Regions from separate parts of the Tissierella carlieri genome, predicted to be linked through region 1. Evidence: riboswitches for the same ligand, from Rfam matches in the RefSeq annotation. Region 1 holds a riboswitch; the other holds the start of a gene.
The links. A riboswitch is a leader RNA that binds a small molecule or an ion and turns the genes downstream of it on or off. The one in region 1 is predicted to bind FMN.

Region 1 (8,082 bases):
TTCTGGCAATTCTGGCATAAATTCATTCCACATTTCCTTGCTGCTAAATCCAATCCATTTACTTATCTTATTATCATCCCATAATCTTTCTTGTGCATAACCTAACTCTACTAGATATTTATAGGCTTGTCTAAATCCTTGACCATATATTATTATGCTATTATGCAATGTACCATCATAATCAAATATAATATTTTTTATCTTATCCATAGTTTTAGAAGCTTTTTAACAGATTTGCCATTTCTATAGCTGATACTGCTGCATCATATCCCTTATTACCTGCTTTAGTTCCAGCTCTTTCTATAGCTTGTTCAATACTATCTGTTGTTAATACTCCAAAGATAACTGGAATTTCTGAGCTTAATGTTACGCTGGCAATACCTTTTGATACTTCAGCACAAACATAATCAAAATGCGGTGTTGATCCACGAATTACAGCACCTAAACATATTACTGCATCATATTTATTGCTGTTTGCCATTTTTTTAGCTACTAATGGAATTTCAAATGCACCTGGCACCCAAGCTACCTCAATATACTCATCCTCTACACCATGTCTCTTTAAACCATCAAGAGCACCGCCTAATAATTTTGAAACTATAAATTCATTAAATCTACCTACTACTATTCCAACTTTAATACCTTGTGCGACTAAATTTCCCTCAATTATTCTCATTCTAATTACCTCCACCTTAATATTTTAATATATGATTCATTTTCTTCTGTTTTGTTTTTAAATAAAATTCATTTACCTCGTTATGATTCATTTGAATTGGTACTCTTTCAACTATTTCAATATCATAGCCTGATAAACCATTTATTTTCCTTGGATTATTAGTCATTAACTTAAGTTTTTTAATTCCTAAGTCATTTAGTATTTGAGCTCCTATGCCATATTCACGCATATCAGGAGGAAATCCAAGTTTAATATTGGCTTCAACTGTATCAAATCCTTGATCCTGTAGAGCATAAGCCTTTAGTTTATTAATAAGTCCTATACCTCTACCCTCTTGTCTCATATATAGTAGTACTCCTCTCCCTTCTTCTGCAATTTTTTCCATTGCCGCAGCATATTGTTCCCCGCAATCACATCTTTTTGATCCTAAGGCGTCTCCAGTAAGGCACTCTGAGTGAATTCTTGCTAGAACTGGTTCACCAGTTGTTATATCACCCTTTACTAGGGCTACGTGGTGTTCACCATTTATCTTATTTATGAATCCATATATTTTAAAATCTCCATATTTTGTTGGCATTTTTGTTTCAACAACTCTTTCAATTAATTTCTCCTTATGTCTTCTATAAGAAATTAAATCAGCGATTGTTATAATTTTTAGTCTATGCTCCTGCGCAAATGCCATGAGTTCTGGAGTCCTTGACATAGTGCCATTATCATTCATTATTTCACAAATTACTCCAGCTGGCTTTAATCCCGCTAGCTTCGCTAAATCTACTGCTGCTTCTGTATGACCTGTTCGTCTTAGGACCCCACCTTCTCTTGCCTTTAGGGGAAAAATATGTCCTGGCCTTCTAAAATCATCTTTCTTTAAACTTTCATCTAATACCTTTTGTATCGTTAGAGCCCTTTCATGAGCTGAAATTCCTGTAGTAGTATCTACATGGTCTATAGATACTGTAAAGGCGGTTTCATGATTGTCAGTATTATTCTCAACCATAGGTTGAATTTCAAGTTCTTTTATTCTTTGTTCATCTAAAGGCATACATATAAGCCCACGCCCATACTTAGCCATAAAATTTATATCCTCTGGTGTAGTTTTTTCAGCTGCCATTAATAAATCCCCTTCATTTTCCCTATCAGGATCATCAACTACTATTATCATTTTTCCTGCTTTAATATCTTCAATAGCTTCATCAATGCTATTAAATTCAAACATCTTAATCCCTCCTTAAATGAATCCATTACTCTCTAGGAAATCCTCATTTACTCTGCTATTAACTACCTTATCTTGTTTCTGTAGACCCAATAATTTTTCAACATACTTACCTATAAGGTCACATTCTAGATTTACTTTGTCACCTCGTATTTTATCTAGGAGTGTTGTATTTATACTAGTATGTGGGATTATAGAAACCTTAAATACATATTCATCTACATATGCTACAGTTAAGCTAATTCCATCAATTGCAATAGAACCTTTTTCAATTATATATCTAAGTATGTCTGGTGAAGCCTTTATAGTAATCCAAGTAGCATTATCTTCTTTTTCTCTTGAGATTATTTCTCCTACTCCATCTATATGACCACTTACTAAATGTCCTCCTAGCCTTTTATCTAGGGCTAATGCTCTTTCCAAATTTACATAACTCCCTATTTTGAGAACCCCTAGATTACTTCTTCTTAGGGTCTCAACCATAACATCAGCCTCAAAGCTATTGTTGTTTATCTTTGTAACTGTTAAGCATACTCCATTGGTGCAAATACTATCTCCTATGAAAGTTTTGTCTAAAACCAAAGATCCGGAGATTGTAAGTGTGAATGATTTCTCTCCTCTTCTTATCCCTTGAACTTTACCTATTTCTTCTACTATTCCTGTAAACATTTTAAATCACCGCCTTATATAACCTTCTATCAATATATCTTCACCTATAGTTCTATAACTTACCCTATGAAGTTGAAATGCATTTATTAAGCACTCAACTCCACTACCGCCCACTGGTGTTTTTGATTTGTCTCCTCCGATTATCTTTGGAGCAATATAGACTTGGACCTTATCAACTATAGATTGTTCAAGAGCAGAAAAGTTAAGAGTAGAACCTCCCTCAAGAAATACACTATCAATATTTTCCATAGCTAGCTTTGACATAAGGTCTTGTAAATCCACCTTTCCTTCTAGACTTTCAGTAATTAATACCTTAACCCCTTTGTCTTCAATTTCAATTTTCTTTCTTATATCTGCCTGAGGCGTCGTAGCTATTATGGTTTCTGCTATATGCTGCTTACCTAAAACCTTAGAATCTATAGGTATCCTAAGACTACTGTCTACTATTATTCTTACAGGGTTATTACCATTTTCAATCCTACAAGTTAATTCTGGATTATCCATTATTACAGTATTCACGCCTACCATAATTCCTGCCACTTGATCCCTAAGGCGATGTACATTATTTCTCGACTCAGAACAGGTGATCCACTTTGACTCACCTATCTTAGTTGCAATCTTCCCATCTAAGGACATGGCTGTTTTCATTATGACAAAGGGCTTTCTTTCTACTATATATTTCATAAATATTTCGTTTAACTCTCTACATTCCTTTTCTAAGATTCCTGTTTTGACCTCTATACCTGCATCTATGAGTTTTTCAACTCCCCTACCTGAAACTAAAGGATTAGGATCAAGTGAACCAATAAAAACCCTATTGATTTTTTTATCAATTATTTTATCTACACATGGTGGGGTTTTTCCGTAATGAGAGCATGGTTCTAGTGTTACATAAAGAGTAGCTCCCTCTACATCTTCAGTTGCATTTTGGAAAGCCTTTACTTCTGCATGTGCTTCGCCATAGCACTCATGATATCCTTTACCTATTACTTTATTTTTTTTTACTATAATTGCACCTACCATAGGATTGGGATTGACCTTTCCTCTACCCTTTTCAGCTAATTCTAGTGCTAACTTCATGTATTTCTCGTGCATAAAACACCTCCTATTCATACTAACTGAAACAAATTTCTAATATAAAAGCCCTGATTACAAAAATCAGGGCTTTTATATTAGGAATAACTAATATTCTTAATATAATCTTAATAAAAATGGCTCTGAAATATATAATATTTCAGAGCCTAGTACACTAAAAATTGATAGTATTGATTTACTAAGATTCATATTGTTCTTCTTTCATCCAGACTTTACTGTCGGCTTCGGAGTTTCACCGAATCATGCCTATCTAAGGCTCGCGGGCTATACCGCCGGTAGGGAATTGCACCCTGCCCTGAAGAATTATTTAGTTTTCAAGGCCATTATATAAGATTTATTTTATTATGTCAACAAATAATTAAAGTGATGGTCCCCATCACTTTAATCTATTATGCAACTCTATTATTTTATTAGAATCTTTGTAATTTATTATGAAATACGCTTTTTTCGTCTTAATGATTATATATGGTGATTTGTTTTCATGAATTCTTGGTATAAGGAAATACTACTTAAAATATCTAATACCAATTCCTGCAAAACCAAACAATACAACTAATAGATGCAATATATACATATTACTCTCTCTATTCAACTAATAATAATATCACTATAATCATTACAAAAGGTAGAATCATAAAAAACATTCCAAAAGGTCTTCCTGCATTTACAGTCCATCCTATTCCTATTCTCTTTTCTACAAATATAGAGGAATCATCTGGATTATAATAAATTGTATTTCCCAATTTCCATAGCCTATCATCATCGATATCATATCCTTTGGAAGTGTTTTCCTCTTCTTTTAATTTTATCCTATCTCCACCTTGCCCCAATACTATGCTCAATGCTATAGACCCTATTATTATAATTCCATAGATTGTAAAACTGTAAATATTAAATAATTTCATATTTGAGAATATTCCTAATGTCATCATATTTAAAGCTGTAAATAAAATCTCTATTAAAGTTAGTGTAACAATAAAATAAATAGACCATGCCTTTCTGAATATAATATTCTTTTTTAAAGAAATTTCAGGATCATTAGGATTTATTTGCTGCTTTGATCTTATCATAAAATAATAGGACATATATACTATTATGGCCATCAACACTTGTGTAAGAGGCATTAATAATGCAGTAAACATAGATTTATTCATATATCCATCTACATTTCCATTAATGTCCCAATGAGTTGGAATCTTCTCTGGTAAAGATGGATACATAGTTAAAGATAATGCTGTACTTATTAATATTATAATTACTGAAACTAAAAACCATCTTTGAGGTACAGTACTGTCTTTCGCCCTATCTCTACTAAATTTAGTATCGATAACAACTACTTTACCTTTCAGCTTATCCCATTCTTTTTCTTTCTTTAGTTCTTTTGACTTTTTATTCCATCTTATATATATTAAAAAAAGTATTCCTATATAAAGAAACACAGATAATGTAAATATATGAATATTATCTATATAATATATTAAAAGAGAAATGATAACCAAAACAGGTATTCCAACAATAAGATTTTCCCTTTTAAATCCCTTAATAATGTTCTTAACCTCATCTGTTTCCATCTTTTCTTCTGGTATTTTCACTCCAAGAAGTATATTTTTTCTTGTTATTCTAGGCATTAATATTTGCATTATAAGCAATATCAATAATACAACTGAATTAAATAATACCATAACTATCCTCTCAGACATGCTGTCACCCCCATACTATCTATCTTCTTTATCTTTCAGTTTGTCATAAAATCCACTACAAAGTTTTAAAAATTCATCTTTTTTTATTCCTCTATTTTTACTATCTGCTATTAAATAGTCTAATTCATTTTCAAGTATATTCATATAATCATCATTGACCTCTGGTAATCTATCCTTTATCATAGCCCCTTTTCTTCTATCAATAATCAAATATCCTTCATTTTTTAATATATTATATGTCTTATTTACAGTGTGAAGATTGATTCCAATATCTCCACCTAATTGTCTGACTGAAGGGAGCTCTTCTCCCAATTCTAATTCACCAGTCGCTATGCCTATTATAATCTGCCGTCTTAGCTGTTCATATATTGGCATTTCTGACTCAAAGTCTATTTTAAGTAACATAGTTTTTCATCCTCTCAAATTGTTATATATATTATATAACGATTCTTTTACCAATACAAGAAAAAACCTCTTGAGTTAATCAAGAGGATAATTTCTATAAAAATCTACTCTCTCCTCTAAAGTAGGATGAGTATAATACCATATTTTAAATATATTACTTGGTCTAGGTAATCCTAAACTCTCCTTATATAATTTTTCCATGGCAGATATAGCTGATTCTCTATCTCTTGTAAGCATTATTTCATAGGTATCTGCTTCAATTTCCATCTCCCTTGAGAGATAATTTGTAATTGGCGACCCAATAAAAGAATAAAAATTAAGAACCAAAATTAAAAGTGGTATTGCTGCTATATCATGAAGTTTTCTAATGCCAAAGGTTCCATTTGATAAGTTGAGTATCCAAGTAGCAGTAATATAAACTAAAAATAGTAATAATACAGTACCTAAGCTGCTAAAAATAATATTCTTCCAAATATGCCCTTTCACATAATGACCTATTTCATGAGCCGTTATACTAAGAACCTCTTTTTCCTCTAGATTATTGATAGTCGTATCCCAGAGAACTATTCTTTTTGAATGAAATATCCCGGTCATATAGGCATTCATAGTTTTAGTATCTCTACTCTTATCTACCTTATATATTTTCGCATCTTGTATATTTGCCTCTTGAAGTAGTTCTGTTATTTGTCTTCCTAATTTTTCATTTTCCATGGAGGTATATTTATTGAATATAGGATCTATAACAAAAGGAGAAATAAATACCATAAATATAATAACAGGTATAGCTAAAAATGATAGTTGTAACCACCAAATCTTAGGACTCCTATACATAAGATAGAATGGAATAAATATGAAAAATGAAGTAGCCAAATCGTTTATCAAAAAACTTTTTAGGGCAACCTCAATCCACCTTCCAAAAGTCTGATTAGATAACCCATATTTATGCTTTAAGTAGAAAGAGCTATAATAATCTAAAGGAAGATTTACTAAAAACATTATGGTAAAAAAAATAATTCCATATAGTAATCCTGTGAAAAATAAGGATCTATTATTATCTACATAATACCTTATTCTATAGGATAATCTAGATGTCAAAAATAATAAAGGTATAAGGAATTGAAGAACTAACCTAATGGCCCATACTTTTAAGCTATCCTTTCTGAGATTATAAGCATTCTCAGGTAAATCTGGATATTCTGTTCTTATTTTACTCATATTTATATATTCACTAACTAAAACACCCCCAATAAAAGCTAATAAAAATATAAAAAATAAAATAATTATCAACTTTAGTTTACTATTCATAATATCACCCCTATCAGAATCTTTATCCTTTAATAATAGTTATTCTAAATTACTCTAGTTTATGATTCCTTAATTGTCAAACTCTTTTCTTTGAATTTGACCCCATTCATTTTGTTTTCTTTTATAACCTACAAATGCTTTTGCTCTCCACCATGTAGTCAACTGTCTATATCCAAAATTTTCAACAATTGCATAAAATACCATCTTTAAATAATCCCCTACCCTATTATATTTCATAAAATTATACTCTTCTAACATAACTGAAGCTAAAGACAAAAATACTCCATATAGTACTGAAATTATGAAAAATATAATTGCAAACTCATAGCTTAATAATCCTAAGAAATATGATGCAATAACCGTTACATATCCCAATACTTCAATAATAGGACCTATCATTTCAACTAGCCAATAATATGGTATAGCTAAAATACCTATAAATCCAAACCTTGGATTTAAAAACATATCTTTATGATTAATCAAAGAATCAATTAAACCTCTATGCCATCTAATCCTTTGAATTTTTAGAGAATTAAAGCTTTCAGGCGCTTGTGTCCAACATACAGGATCAGGTACAAATACTATATCATAATCTATTTTTTCTTCTTTCAAATACTTATGGACTTTTATAACAAGCTCCATGTCTTCACCTATGGTATTTTCAGCATAACCGCCAACCTTCAAAACTATATCTTTTTTAAATACCCCAAATGCTCCAGAAACTATCAGCAAACTATTTAGCTCAGACCAACCCATTCTTCCAAATAGAAATGCTCTTAAATATTCTACGGTCTGTAATATTGCTATAGGTTTTTTAGACAAGGAAACCTCCTGTATAAATCCACTATTTATCTTTGATCCATTTACTACTCTAACAATTCCACCAGTAGCAACTACTCTATCGGGTTCATCTATAAAAGGTCTAACCACCTTTATTAAAGAGTTTTTTTCTAATATGGAATCTGCATCTATTGCTGTAAATAAAGGATATTTACATATATTAATACCTACATTTAATG
Region 2 (8,082 bases), on a different contig from region 1:
CTGGACGTGCAGGCCGTGACGGAGAACCCAGTCGCTGTACCCTATTATATTCACCTTCAGATATAGTAAAGCAAAAATTATTGATACAGAGCAATCCTATATCTATGGAAAGGGAAACTTTATTATATCAAAATCTTCAATATCTAATTGACTACTGTCATACAAATAACTGTTTGAGAAATAGTATATTAGAATATTTTGGGGAAACGATAGTTGAGTCAAGCTGCGGAAATTGCGGAAATTGTTTAGATAGGTCTGAGATGGTGGATATTACCATAGAATCTCAAAAAATACTGTCCTGTATATATAGGGTTCAGGAAAGATATGGACTGACTACAGTAATTCAGGTACTTCGAGGTTCAAGAAATAAGAGGATAATAGAGTTTGGCCTAGATAATGTTTCAACCTATGGGATTATGAAGGAATATAGTGAAGGCTCATTAAGGGAAATTATAATGACCTTGGTTTCTAGAGGATATATCTATGTAACAGCAGATAAATTTCCAGTATTAAAATTATCCCAAACTGCTGGAGAGGTCTTAAGAGGACAAGTTAAAGTATATCATAAGAAGCATTTAATAGAAATTAAATCACCTAAAGATAAAAAGGGATTATCAATAAAGGATATGAATGAAAACTTTGATGAAGAATTATTCCAAGAATTAAAATCAGTACGATATTCTCTATCTCAAGATAAGAAATTAGCTCCATTTATGATATTCCATGATTCTACACTAATTGAAATGGCATCCCTTTTTCCTCAAGATAAGGAATCTATGATGATGATAAAAGGATTAGGCCTAAAGAAATATGAAAGCTATGGTGAAGTCTTTCTAAAGGTAATCACTGATTACTGTGTAAAAAACGGAGTTTCTTCAATCATTTCCCGGGATGAAAAAATAGTAAGAGAGGATTTAGTGGATAGGTATAAATCAACCTATAATTGTTATCAGGAGGGATTATCTTTAGAAGAAATATCAAAAACAAGAAATTTTACCATAAATACTATTATTGAGCATCTTTCTAAATGTGAGGAGCAGGGCCAAACTGTAAATTGGTCAAGATTTCTTACCCCTATAAAAGAGGAAAAGATACTGGAAGTAATAAATAGAATAGGATTTGAAAGATTAAAGCCAATAAAAGAATTATTACCAGAAGAATTTACTTATGAAGACATAAAAGTAGCTATTGCTAAAAATGGACTAAAATAATAATTATCCTCCATATGATTAAACTGTGCTGTAATAGCAAATATTAACTAATCTATGGAGGAATAATCATTTAAAATTAATCTATTCTCTTATCTCCTAAGAAGAAAAGAGCAACTGTGCCAGGGCCTGTATGAGAACCTATTACAGTACCTACACTGTTAATCATTACCTTCCCATTTAGATTAGGGAACTTTTCTTCAATTAAATCAGCAACCATACGTGCATCATCATAACATGCAGAATTGGATATAAAACATTTACCTGAATACTCTATCCCATTCTCTGCATGTTTCTTCATTTTTTTCACTATTTCTGCAATTACATGCTTCTTCCCACGAATTTTTTCACGGGAAATCAACTTTCCATCATAGCTCATATTTAGTAAAGGACATATATTTAATAAATTCCCTACAACTGCAGATGTAGCAGATATACGACCACCACGTTTATAATGCGTTAAATCAGTAGAGAAAAACCAATGATGTACATTTAATTTGTTTCCCTCTAACCATTCATAAACCTCTTCAATACTCGCACCTCTATCTCTCATATCAGCAGCTAAATCAGTAAGTAATCCATAACCTGAAGAAGCACCCAGAGAGTCAACAATCATAATTTTCCGTTCCGGATACCTGGATAATAATTCTTCCTTTGCCATACATACTGAATTATAAGCACCTGATAAACCTGTAGAAAGAGAAATATGCAAAATATCTTTTGACTCCTTAAGAAAAGGTTCAAAAAGATCTATAAACTCTCCTACATTTACCTGAGAGGTAGTAGGCATTGCTCCCCCCTCAATTCTACTGTAAAATTCTTCAAAAGACATAGTCTGACCGAGATCATCTATATATTCTTTCCCGTCCATATTGAAATGAAAAGAAGCAAAAGGTATATCCCTTTTTAAAAAATATTCATAGGGCATATCTGCTGTAGAACAACATGTTAAAACAAATTTAGACATATTTAACACTCCTTCCATAATTATAATTATTAATTTTAGTAACCAATAGTAAACATATACTGCTCTCCAATGGTCTTATAAATTAGCTCATATCCAGCATCATTGGGATGAATACCATCAGAGCATAAAAAATCACTATAATTATTATATTTCAAGAATGCAGAACGTATATCAATTATTGGAACACCCATTTTATTAGCCAATAACATAACTTCTACATTATACATTTCTTGCCACCTATAAATCATATTAATATCACCAAGCCATTGCAATATACCTCTCTTATTTAAATCCTTAGAAATCCAATTAAAATATCTCTTAGGATCAAGAGGTGGAAGATTAATCATTATTGGACTCCCACCGTTATTACGTATTTCTCCAATTAAACTCTCATATAATCTTCTAAATTCAATAATCGGTGTATTAGGCAAATGTTCTTTTTCTGGATTCTCGGCTATTTCTTTCCAATTAAAGTCACAGTCATTACCGCCTAATTCTAAAAAAACATTTTTATATTTCATAATTTCGGTTGCATGTCTCTTAATATTTGATAAACCCTTTGAAACAGTGCATCCAAACATAGAATAATTTCTAATATTTATTTCTTCTAACCCAAATATTTTCTCTAAATTCATTTTAATTACCTTATATCGACTTGTTTCAGACTGTAATACTATGCCTTTGCCAATCGAATCTCCAAAAACACAAATATCTATAAGACTCATAATTAGCACCTCTCCCTTTAATACATTCTTTTATTTCTACCAATGTGGAATATAATTGATATCAATGATAAATAAAGCACATATAGAACCCAGGCAATACTCCAAATCTTAAACTTCATTGATATGAATAAATATAAAAATGTTGTTAATATAAATCCTGAAGCAAAAAGTCGAATATCTTTTTCTACAATTGATATATGCTTTCTATTTACTATATAATCTGTTATTATGTAGAAAAATACTATGATTATAATTATTAGCCAACTACGGTTCCATATATTTTTTGAATATACTATAGATAAATATAATGATGGAAATACATAGATTAATGGTATTAAACTAATATAGATAAATGCTATACCCCATCTTCCGAGTGCTTTGAAACTAAACAATTTAGCATATTCATATAAGCTTATTGAAAAATATACTAAATATATAAAAGAACCCCCTACAACAATTAGCCATGTTTTATTAAAAGATTTTAAAATAATCACGCTTACAAAAAAATATATAAATGTCAGTATAATGAAATAAAATGTAGTAAATGAGCCTATATTAACAAGGGTTTTTTTCAATGCTCCAAGAGAACTACCTTTTTCTACTTCTCTAATTGCTTCCTTATAATCAACCATCATTTCAGTTGCCCTCTTATAAGACTCTTCCTGTGTAATCCCCATATTTAAACAATCATTATATTTATCTAGCATTATGGAGTATAACTCATCACGAACTTCCAGAATCTCCTTTGTTTTAGGGTATAGCAGAAACTTCCTATTTATATATCTTTTTAATTTTTCCTCCATTATAGCCCACTCCCAATCAAATTATTCATAATAATAGTTATTTCCTTCCATTCATTGACTTTCTGAATATATATTTCCCTACCTTGGGGGGTAATTCTATAATATTTTCGCCTTGCACCGCTTTCTTCGTTTCCCCAATAACTTGTAATTAATTTATCTTTTTCCATACGTTTGAAAGCAGTATAAACTGTAGCATCTTTAATATCTATTAATCCTTTTCCGCGCTCTATAATAGTTTTCATAATTTCATAACCATATGAATCATTCTCCATAAGAATGGCTAAAATGATAGTTTCTGTATTTCCTCTCAAAACCTCGCTTGAATAACTCAATTTATCTCCTCCGATACCTAATCAGGTTAGATATATTGTAACCCTATTGCCAATACATGTCAATATATATAATCCTCACTTGAAATGTGCTCTTATCTTCAAAAAATTGCTAACCTAGCATTCATTGATAAGAAGTTTAAATAAAAAAATTGATAGAGAATGTTCTCTATCAATTTTTTATTTATGAAGTATAGGCGATACTCTTTTATATATTAATAATGTTAATGCTGTTATCATAACACCTTTTAGTAGATTAAAAGGTACTACTGAAATTAGCATCATGGTTTTTAAATCTGTTATATTTTTGTTTATTGCAGTACCCATATCTACAAATACTTGTATATCCTGCCCCATTAGCTTTGCATATAGGGGAAACATTATAAAGTAGTTTGCAAGGGTAATAACTATAGTCATGATTACAGTTCCTAATAATAGCCCTACTACAGCTCTTCCAAAGGTCTTCTTCTTATAATATACAAACCCTGCTGTATAAGCAAATGCAGAACCTACTACAAAATTAGCCAATTCTCCTACTCCACCAGTCGTGCTTCCTTCGATTAAAACATTTAATACATTCTTTAAAAGTTGAATTATTACTCCTGCCATAGGTCCTATGGCAAAGGAACCAATTAAAGATGGTAAGTCACTAATGTCAATCTTCATAAATGTTGGCGCTAAAAATGGCATTGGAATTTCAAAAAACATAAGAATAAAAGAAATTACTCCAAGCACAGAAATCTTTACCATGGTTTTAGTATTCCATGTCTCTTTACTTAATGTGTACATAAAATCCCTCCAAAAGTTTTATTTTCTCGGGATTATCGCAGTTTTGCAACTCAAATCTATTTGCTCGCTGTGTTAGGTCATAAAAAAATCCCGAAGAAAATCTCCGGGGTCCAAAAATAGACTAATCAAAATAATTTAAGTCTACTACATCTTCTTCCATCCAGACTGTAACTGTCGGCCTTGGAATCTAACCAAGTCAACCGAATTTATCGGCTCGCGGGCTTTACCGCCGGTGAGGACTTACACCTCCCCCTGAAGATATATCTTAATTTAATTATAAATCTCCATATATCTATTGTCAAGTATTAATCATCCTCAAAATATAATACTCCCCTCTTTCACAAAACCTTAATCATAGGTTATAATATATATAGATAGGAGAGTGTTTATATTGTTTGATTTAGATGCATGTATTTCTTTTATTACCAATAAGGCAGCTAAAAAAATGGCAGATGAATTCAATGATAGATTGATGAAATTAGGCATAACCAGAGTCCAATGGATAGCCCTTTATTATTTGGGTAAATATGATGGAATCAATCAAAAGGAATTAGGAGATTTAATGGATATAAAGGAGTCCACAGTTGCCAGATTAATAGATAGAATGGAAAAGGAAGATTATATTCTTAGAACTAAGGATAAAAATGATAGAAGAATAACTATCATTTCGTTGACAGATAAAGGTAAACATTATAGAGAGGAACTATTACCGGAAGGCCAAAAGATGGCAGATACTTTCACTATGGATATTTCAGAAGAGGAAATTCAAATATTTTTGAAGGTAATAGAAAAAATCTTATTAAATATAGGTCAAAAACTGTGAAAACTTTGTTGACCTTTTATATTATACTTGCTATACTAAATATTAGTATAGCAAGTATAATATAAGGAGGAATTCAAATGTCCAAAGGTCCAAGAGATTATTTAAATGAGTTTATTAACGGTTTACAAGATGTAGGTATTAGTAATGAAAAGCATTTAGGTGCATTCATGAATTTATTAGGCACTACTTATGAAGACGGCGCCCTTGATACTAAAACAAAGGAATTAATAAGTGTTGCAATTGGTGCTTATAATCGTTGTGAATACTGTATAGCCTTCCATGTTTATAAGGCATTAGAAAGCGGTGCTACTAGAGAGGAAATTATGGAGGCCGCTATGGTGGCAGTAGCTTTCGGTGGAGGTCCTTCTATGGCATACTCTTCAACCTTACTTAAAGCCAGCATAGATGAATTTGAAAACGATTTCAAATAATAGGATTGGGAGGAAGTAAAATGATTCTCGAAGTCAAGTTTGAAGGCTTAAATGGAATTAAGAAGGGTAAGGTTACTAAGATTTATAAAAAACCTGGAGATAGCATAGACCCAAATACTCCTTTACTTGCAATAGAAGTAAATAAAACAACAATGGATTTAGATGTGAATGTAAAGGGAGTTATTAAAGATATAAAAGTAAAATTAGGAGCAAATCTAAAATTAGGAGATATTTTGGCAGTAGTAGATGGAGAAGAAGTTCAGATTGAAAAGAAAGAAGAACCTTCCTTTGACTATTTTAAAGGTTTAATAAAGCCTAAAGAAGAAAAGCTAGATGCTAAAGTAGCTATAATAGGTTCAGGTCCCGGTGGTTATGTGGCTGCTATTAGGCTGGCTCAATTAGGGGCAGATGTAATCCTTGTTGAAAAAGATAGCATAGGGGGAACATGCCTAAACAGAGGATGTATACCTACAAAGTCTTTGGTAAAATCTGCAGATGTCTTTAAAAATATTAAGGAATCTCACAGCTATGGCTGCAAGGTTGAAAATTATAGTCTAGACATTAATGAGGTAATCTCCAGAAAAAATCAAGTTATTACTCAATTAGGAGAAGGAATTAGCCATTTACTGGAAAAAAATAATATTAAATTTGTTAAAGGCTCTGGTGAAATCTTAGATAAGAATACTGTATTTGTAAAAACCAAATATCTAGAAACTACAATAAAAGCAGAATATATAATTATTGCAACAGGCTCAACTACGAGTAAATTACCGATACCGGGAATTGACTTAGATAATGTATTAGGCAGTACGGAAATAATGGAAATAAATGAACTTCCAAAGGAAATGGTAGTAATCGGCGGTGGAGTAATAGGAATGGAGTTCTCATTTATCTTCAATACCTTTGGTACAAAAGTATCTGTAGTGGAATTCATGGATAGACTTTTACCCGGTCTAGATGAGGATGTATCTCAAGAAATAGAAGAAATTGCTGAAAATAAAGGAATCAGTATATATACTGGTTCTAAGGTAGAAGAAATTATTCAGGACGAAAAGGGAAGATGTATTATTACCTTTACTAATAATGGAAATAAAAAATATTTAACCACAGATAAAGTGCTGATATCAATAGGCAGACAACCATATTTAGATAACCTTGGTATCAATAAATTAGATATGGAATTAAATGATAATAGACGTGGTATAAAGGTTAATGAAAAAATGATGACAAGTATTCCAAATATCTTTGCTGTCGGAGATGCTACTGGAACAATACAATTGGCTCACATAGCTTCTACTCAGGGTGTTGTAGCTGCTAATAATATAATGGGTATAGAAGATAATATGAATTATAATGTTGTGCCAAGTGCTATATTTACAGATCCTGAAATCGCAAGTGTGGGAATTAGTGAAAAATATGCCCTAGATAATAATATGGATATAGAGATAGGAAAATTCCCTATTGCCTCCAATGGAAAGGCTTTAACATTAGGAGTTTCAGAAGGCTTCGTAAAAATTATTGTTGATAAATCCACTAAGGAAATACTTGGTGCTTCTATAGTAGGTCCAAATGCTACAGATTTAATCAATGAAATATCTATAGCAATGACTAATAAACTTAAGGTAGAGGATTTAACTAAAACAATCCATCCTCACCCAACTACCTCAGAAGCCATATTTGAAGCTCTACTGGACTCAAGCGGAATATGTATACACAATTAATTAGCTTCTAAAAATAAAAAGGCCCTAAATGAAATTTGTATTCCAATTTAGGGCCTTTTTTCATAGCTATAATCCTTCTACCTTTTCTATAGACTCAGCATAATAGGTATTTATAACCTTCATATATCCATTGAACATACTATTTACCTCTTCATTTCCTGTATCAACCAGAAGTGGTCTACCCTCCAGAGCTAAAATTTTATTCTTAGGTGCTACTATTCGGATATTTTCTTTCCCTACTCTTTTGATAACCTCTGCACTAATTTGCTGATTACCTCTTCCAAAG

Region 2: another riboswitch for FMN. It lies ahead of KQI38_RS02110 (ECF transporter S component); the one in region 1 lies ahead of ribD (bifunctional diaminohydroxyphosphoribosylaminopyrimidine deaminase/5-amino-6-(5-phosphoribosylamino)uracil reductase RibD).

The regions. Positions count from the first base shown of each region.
Region 1 is NZ_JAHLOH010000031.1:50,184-58,265, forward strand. Features, by position in the region: gene KQI38_RS09500 (HAD family hydrolase) at 1-210, opposite strand, end outside; gene ribH (6,7-dimethyl-8-ribityllumazine synthase) at 215-676, opposite strand; gene KQI38_RS09510 (bifunctional 3,4-dihydroxy-2-butanone-4-phosphate synthase/GTP cyclohydrolase II) at 693-1,892, opposite strand; gene KQI38_RS09515 (riboflavin synthase) at 1,905-2,558, opposite strand; gene ribD (bifunctional diaminohydroxyphosphoribosylaminopyrimidine deaminase/5-amino-6-(5-phosphoribosylamino)uracil reductase RibD) at 2,565-3,653, opposite strand; FMN riboswitch at 3,843-3,960, opposite strand; gene KQI38_RS09525 (DUF1648 domain-containing protein) at 4,238-5,353, opposite strand; gene KQI38_RS09530 (GntR family transcriptional regulator) at 5,369-5,758, opposite strand; gene KQI38_RS09535 (M48 family metallopeptidase) at 5,834-7,063, opposite strand; gene KQI38_RS09540 (glycosyltransferase family 2 protein) at 7,133-8,082, opposite strand, start outside.
Region 2 is NZ_JAHLOH010000013.1:132,586-140,667, reverse strand. Features, by position in the region: gene recQ (DNA helicase RecQ) at 1-1,211, shown strand, start outside; gene KQI38_RS02130 (DegV family protein) at 1,288-2,175, opposite strand; gene KQI38_RS02125 (SGNH/GDSL hydrolase family protein) at 2,211-2,900, opposite strand; gene KQI38_RS02120 (hypothetical protein) at 2,918-3,703, opposite strand; gene KQI38_RS02115 (PadR family transcriptional regulator) at 3,703-4,035, opposite strand; gene KQI38_RS02110 (ECF transporter S component) at 4,213-4,821, opposite strand; FMN riboswitch at 4,966-5,085, opposite strand; gene KQI38_RS02105 (MarR family winged helix-turn-helix transcriptional regulator) at 5,213-5,644, shown strand; gene KQI38_RS02100 (carboxymuconolactone decarboxylase family protein) at 5,722-6,075, shown strand; gene lpdA (dihydrolipoyl dehydrogenase) at 6,096-7,796, shown strand; gene KQI38_RS02090 (ATP-NAD kinase family protein) at 7,863-8,082, opposite strand, start outside.